DNA from 2 places in the Bordetella flabilis genome. Region 2 is predicted to be linked to the other one. Evidence: predicted binding sites of a transcription regulator. Region 2 holds the regulator's gene; the other holds the start of a gene.

Region 1 (3,413 bases), 1.4 Mb from region 2:
TGACACCCCGGCCCGCGGGGCAATCGAATATTTGACGCAGCGCGTTCTCAAGGAAGCCGGCATCGCGGAACCGCGTCGACTGATGTATATGAACACCGTCGATGAAGATGGCATACCCATCACCCTCATGAAGAACGAGATAGAAAGGCTGCATCGATACGTCGACGCAGAGGACGAGTATCTGTCCACGCGTTTTCCGATGCCGAACCGCCCGCCTGCCTGGAACCCGTCCGCGGGCAACGAACGCTGGTTAAAGGCCGACACGAGTCGTGCGGACGTCGCGCGGACGGGATCGTAATCAGCGCGGTATGTTCGCCAGTCCCCATGGCACCTGGGCGGGCACGCGTCAGCCCGCGCGCAGCCTGACGACCATGAGTGTGGGCCGCCCGGCACGGCTCATAGCAGCGCCAATTGCCGGGGCCGCGGCGACAGCGCGCGCCGCAATTGTTCCGACGGCGGCTCCGCCAGCGCCGGCCGGTAGTCGCGCACCACGATAAAAGGGCGCACGGTGTCCATGGGACAGCGCAGGCGTATCAGATCCTGATAGCGGACGGCACGCACGCGGCGCAGTTCCACCAGCCGCTTCGCGTTGCGCACGCCTATGCCGGGCACGCGGGCGATCAGTCGTTCGGGCGCGCGGTTGATGTCGACCGGAAAGGATTCGCGGTGCGCCAGCGCCCACGCCAGCTTGGGGTCGATGTCCAGCGGCAGGTCGCCAGCCCCTTGGAACAACTCCTCGGCGCGAAAACCATAGCCGCGCAAGAGAAAGTCGGCCTGGTACAGGCGGTGCTCGCGCAGCAGTGGGGGGGCCTGGGAGGGCAGGCTGGAAGGGCTGTCCGGAATCGGGCTGAAGGCGGAGTAATAGACGCGCTTCAGCTTGTACGAGCCGTACAGCGTCTGCGCTGTCTGCAGGATGGTACGGTCATCCGCATCGTCGGCGCCCACGATCATCTGCGTGCTCTGGCCGGCCGGCGAGCTGCGCGGCGCGCGTTTATCGCTCTCCGCTTCTTCCTGGGCCAGCCGGATCGAACCCATGGCCCGTTTGATGGTGTGGGCGTTTTTCTCCGGCGCCAGCCGTTGCAGGGCGCCGTCGGTAGGCAGTTCGATGTTTACGCTGAGGCGATCCGCATAAAGCCCGGCCTCCGTGATAAGCCGGGGATCGGCGTCCGGGATGGTCTTCAGGTGGATATAGCCGCGAAACTGATGGTCCTCGCGCAGCGACCGCGCCACGTGCACCAGTTGCTCCATCGTGTAGTCCGCGCTTCGTATGATTCCGGAGCTGAGGAATAGCCCGTCGATATAGTTGCGGCGATAGAAATCCAGGGTCAGGTCGACCACTTCGCGCGGCAGGAACCGCGCACGCGGGACATTGCTGGAACGCCGATTCACGCAGTACTGGCAGTCGTACTGGCAGAAGTTGGTCAGCAGGATTTTCAGCAGGGAGACGCAGCGGCCATCGGGCGTGAAACTGTGGCAGATGCCGGCGCCGGTACTGGCGCCCAGCCCGGGACGCGCCTGCGAGTCTCTCCTGGGCGCGCCGCTGCTGGCGCACGACGCGTCGTACTTGGCCGCGTCCGCCAGGACCTCGAGCTTTTTGAGCAGTTCCATTGCCATCCGAAAACTGTATGGATATACAGCATTGTACGCAAGGCAGCAGGGCTCGCAAGGCAGCGCCAACGGCAGAGCAGTGCGCGGCGGTCGGGGCTCGGAGGGACGATCCCGGCCGCAACCAGACCATATTCGCCACCCCCTTTTCAAGTGGCCGTCGCGGGAGGTGAAGCGGCGACGCCGGCCGTAGACCGCGATATCGGCGCGGCACCGGAGGCCTCGGGTTGCGCCGCGTGGTCGTATCGCGCCGCGTTTGTTTCCGGATCCATGTCATCGTTACGGTGCGCGCGGTTTTCCCTGCCGAGCCGGCGTATGAGCTGCGGCGGTTGGCCCAGAACGCGCAAGAAGGCGCGCCGCATCCTTTCACGGTCCCCGAAGCCTGCTTCAGCCGATATCACGTCCAGGGAAAGACGGCCTTGTTCCAGCATCAGGCGCGCTGCCTCCACGCGCAGCCGCTCCACGGCCTTGGCGGGCGATTGGCCGGTCTCCATGTTGAAGGCCCGGCTGAACTGGCGGGGACTCAGGCTGGCCACCTCGGCGAGTTCCTCGACGGACAAGGCGTTGCGCAGATGGGCGCTGGCATATTCGATGGCTTTCTGGATTCGGTCGGATTTCGGTTCGAGCTCCAGCACGGCGGAGAACTGCGACTGGCCGCCGGCGCGCCGGTGGTAGACGACCAGCTTGCGGGCCACGGTACGGGCCACGTCCTCGCCGTGGTCCTTCTCGATCATCGCCAGCGCCATATCGACCGTGGCCGTCATGCCCGCCGACGTCCAGACCGATCCATCAACGATAAAGATCTGGTCTTCCTCCACGGACACCTTGGGAAAACGGCGCTGCAGGTCGCGCGCAAAACGCCAATGGGTGGTCGCGCGTCGTCCGTCCAGCACACCGGCTTCGGCCAGGACGAATGCGCCGGTACATGGCGCGGCGATACGCCTGGAAGATGCCAGCGAACGCTGGACGAAGGCGCCCAACGCAGGCGAGGCCATATGGGTTTCGAGACCCGAGGCGAAGATGACGGTATCGAAGGCGTCCGTGCCGAAGGGCTGCGTTTCGATCCGCATGCCCGCGGAGGCCCGCACCAGTCCGCCGGTTTCGGACAGGACCGTCACTTCGTAGGCCGGTTCACCGAGCGCGACATTGGCCAGCTCGAAGGCAGTGACGGCGGCGAAGCCCATGAGATAGAAGTCGGGAAATACGACAAAGCCGATTCTGTGCATGGAAGACTCCTGGCGCCGTCATGTCCGAAAACGATGGTGTATATGACATTTGAGACGCCGTCAACAAACCATATCCTTGCAGCCATGCCGTCGTGCCACAGGCTTCGCCGGCTCGAACGTAGGGGCATGCCGTGCCTCGTGGACATCCGGTCCACGGAGAGGCCGCCTTACCCAACCGCACAGGACTCGATATGGACCGTCGACTGCTCATGCTTGCGCTGGGGATGTTCGCGATGGGAACGGACAACTTCGTGGTTGCCGGCATCCTTCCGAGTGTCGCCCGGTCGCTGAATACATCCGTAAGCCTGGCCGGGCAGATGGTGACCGTTTACGCCCTTACCTACGCGGTCATGGCGCCCGTAATGGCGGCCGTGGCCGGCGGCTGGCCGCGCAAGTTGCTGCTGGTCGTGGCGCTGGGGATATTCGTCGCCGGCAATGTCGTCACTGCGCTGGCGACCGACCTGAATACAGTGCTGTGGAGCCGCGCGCTGGCCGGCTTTGGGGCGGCGTTGTTTTCGCCGACGGCGCTCGGCGTCGCTTCCGCGCTGGCCGAACCGGCGCGCAGGGGCCGCGCGCTCGCCA
Region 2 (3,413 bases):
GCGTGGGGGTGTACTACGACGACAACGGGCGCATTCCGCTCCTGGCCGCGGTCCGCAAGGCCGAAGTGGCTCGTATCGAGGCAGCTGCCGCGCGCGGCTATCTGCCCATCGAAGGAATTGCCGGTTACAACAAGGGTGCGCAGGCGTTGCTGCTGGGCGCGGATTCCCCCCTGACCGCGGCGGGACGCGTGCTGACCGCGCAGGCCCTGGGCGGCACCGGCGCGCTGAAGATCGGTGCCGATTTCCTGCGCCAGCTGCTGCCCCAGGCCAAGGCCTACATCAGCGACCCCAGTTGGGAGAACCACCGGGCGCTGTTCGAGCGAGCCGGCTTCCAGGTCGAGACCTACCCCTATTACGACGCCGCCACGCATGGCCTGAATTTCGACGGCATGCTGGCCAGCCTCAAGTCCATGCCGGCCAACAGCGTCGTGGTGCTGCACGCGTGCTGCCACAACCCGACGGGCGTCGACCCGACGCCGGAGCAATGGAAGCAGATCGCCAATGTCGTCAAGGAACGCGGCCTGGTGCCTTTCCTGGACATCGCGTACCAGGGCTTCGGTGCAGGGTTGCACGAAGATGCGGCCGTCGTACGCCTGTTCGCCGACATGGACATGACGATCTTCGTCAGCTCCTCTTTCTCCAAGTCGTTCTCGCTGTATGGGGAACGTGTCGGCGCGCTGACCATCATCGCAGGCAGCAAGGACGAATCCGCACGAGTACTCAGCCAGCTCAAGCGCGTGATTCGCACCAACTATTCCAACCCGCCCACGCACGGTGGCACGGTCGTGTCGACGGTGCTGAATACGCCGGAGCTCTTCGCGCTATGGGAACAGGAGTTGACCGGCATGCGCGACCGCATCCGCCTGATGCGGCGTGACCTCGTCGAGAAGATCAAGCAGCACGGCGCGCAACAAGACTTCAGCTTCGTGTTGGCGCAGCGTGGCATGTTCTCCTATTCGGGGCTGACCTCCGCCCAGGTGGACCGCCTGCGCGATGAACACGCCATCTACGCGATTTCCAGCGGCCGCATCTGCGTGGCCGCGCTCAACAGCCAGAACATCGACGCAGTGGCCAAAGGCATTGCGGCGGTACTGAAATGAGCAGCAATAAGCCGACGGAGTAAAGCCGCCCGAAGGCGCTGCCTGCAGCGCCTTTGCGCATCAACGGGGCCGCGGTGCCCCGTTTTTTTATGGTGGAATCCTCGCGTCGTCGACACGATGATGGCATTTCAACGCCTACGAGCGCTGCGGCCCCTTGCCTTTTGCCCGTACGTCCCCCAAAATTGCGACCTGTATATCCATACAGGATGCATCGGAAGGCGCCATGGCCAGCAAACTCACCGAACGCCAGCAGCAAATCCTCGACCTCATCCGCCAGGCAGTGGCAAGCACGGGCTTTCCTCCCACACGCGCCGAGATCGCACAGACCCTGGGCTTCCGTTCGCCCAATGCGGCGGAAGACCATCTCAAGGCCTTGGCCCGCAAGGGCGCGATCGAACTTACCGCAGGCGCGTCCCGCGGCATACGCCTGAAGGACGCCAGCAAGCAGCCGTCGCAGGCCATGTTGCCCATGCCGTCGATTGCCCAGTTGGTGCTGCCGCTGGTGGGCCGGGTCGCCGCGGGCAGCCCTATCCTCGCGGCTGAACATGTCGAACGCGATGTTGGCGTAGACCCGGCCCTTTTCGCTCAGCGTCCAGACTACCTCCTCAAGGTACGCGGCATGAGCATGCGGGACGTAGGCATCCTGGATGGCGACCTGCTGGCCGTCAAGAAGGCAAGCGATGCACGTGACGGGCAGATTGTCGTCGCGCGGATCGATGAAGACGTCACCGTCAAGCGGCTGCACCGCGTTGGCGGACGCATAGAGCTACTGGCGGAGAACCCGGATTTCGAACCCATTGTCGTGCAGCCCGGCCAGGAATTCGCGCTGGAAGGAATAGCGGTGGGCCTCATCCGGACACAGGCACTGCACTAGGCGGATCGGCAAAGGGCCAGGCCACAGGCTACGGGGCGACCCGCAAGCGGGGCGATGGCGGCCAGGTCACCCAGACAAAAGGGCCTGGAAGCTCACGCTTCCAGGCCCTGACTTTAACGGCGACAGGACGGCTCAGTGCTTGGTGATCGGGTCCACAGCCTCGGGCGCCGCGGCGGGCGCGACCATGGGCTTGTCCTTGGCCTCTTCCTCGGATATCGGATCCGGCATGCGTTCCAGGGCCCGTTCCAGCACCTTGTCGATCCAGCGAACCGGGACGACTTCAAGCTGGTTCTTCACGTTGTCCGGGATCTCGGCCAAGTCCTTGACATTCTCTTCCGGGATCAGGACGGTCTTGATGCCGCCGCGGTGTGCCGCGAGCAGCTTTTCCTTCAGACCTCCAATCGCCAGGACTTCACCACGCAGCGTGATTTCCCCCGTCATGGCAACGTCCGCGCGCACCGGGATGCCCGACAGCGCGGAAACCATCGCGGTCGTAATCGCGATACCTGCGGACGGCCCGTCCTTCGGTGTGGCGCCTTCCGGAACGTGGACGTGCATGTCCCGCTTTTCGAATACGCTGTCCGCGAATCCCAGCCGCCGCGCACGCGAGCGCACGACCGTACGAGCCGCTTCCACCGATTCCTTCATCACGTCGCCCAGAGAGCCGGTGCGCTGAATGGCGCCCTTGCCAGGCATATCCGCCACTTCGATCGTCAGGAATTCGCCACCCACTTCCGTCCACGCCAGACCATTCACCTGCCCGACCTGGTTTTCCTTTTCCGCCATACCAAAGTTGTAGCGGCGGACACCCAGGTAGTCGCTCAGGTTTTCGGAGGTGACTTCGATGGTCTTGCCAGCCGCCTGCGCAGCCTTGCCCTCACCCTGGGCATCGCGCTCGATGAGCAACTGCTTGACGACCTTCCGGCAAATCTTGCCGATTTCGCGCTCCAACGCCCGTACGCCGGCCTCGCGGGTGTAATAGCGCACGATATCGCGCAGGGCCGATTCATCGATCGCCAGCTCGGAATCCTTCAGCCCGTTGTTCTTCAACAGCTTGGGGATCAAGTGGTCACCGGCAATGTGGACTTTCTCGTCCTCGGTATAACCCGACAGGCGGATGACTTCCATCCGGTCCAACAAGGCCGGCGGGATATTCAGCGTGTTGCTCGTCGCCACGAACATGACGTCGGACAAGTCGAAGTCGACTTCGACGTAGTGATCCTGGAAGGTGTGGTTCTGTTCCGGATCCAGCACCTCCAGCAGCGCGGACGAGGGGTCGCCACGGAAATCCATACCCAACTTGTCGATTTCGTCGAGCAGGAACAGGGGATTGCGGACACCCGCCTTGCTCATGTTCTGCAAGATCTTGCCGGGCATGGAGCCGATATAGGTCCTACGGTGCCCACGGATTTCAGCTTCGTCGCGCACGCCGCCCAGCG

Evidence for each region. The regulator LexA, encoded in region 2, represses DNA repair genes until DNA is damaged. The targets are predictions, from matches to a motif close to ACTGTATNNNNATACAGT.
Region 1: BAU07_RS03995 (putative DNA modification/repair radical SAM protein) is a predicted target of LexA. The motif match lies at 1,621-1,638, and genes of this name have one in related genera.

What each region holds. Positions count from the first base shown of each region.
Region 1 is NZ_CP016172.1:907,227-910,639, forward strand. Features, by position in the region: gene BAU07_RS03990 (ATP-binding protein) at 1-298, shown strand, start outside; gene BAU07_RS03995 (putative DNA modification/repair radical SAM protein) at 397-1,608, opposite strand; gene BAU07_RS04000 (GlxA family transcriptional regulator) at 1,755-2,831, opposite strand; gene BAU07_RS04005 (MFS transporter) at 3,023-3,413, shown strand, end outside.
Region 2 is NZ_CP016172.1:2,318,953-2,322,365, reverse strand. Features, by position in the region: gene BAU07_RS10120 (amino acid aminotransferase) at 1-1,100, shown strand, start outside; gene lexA (transcriptional repressor LexA) at 1,324-1,974, shown strand; gene lon (endopeptidase La) at 2,107-3,413, opposite strand, start outside.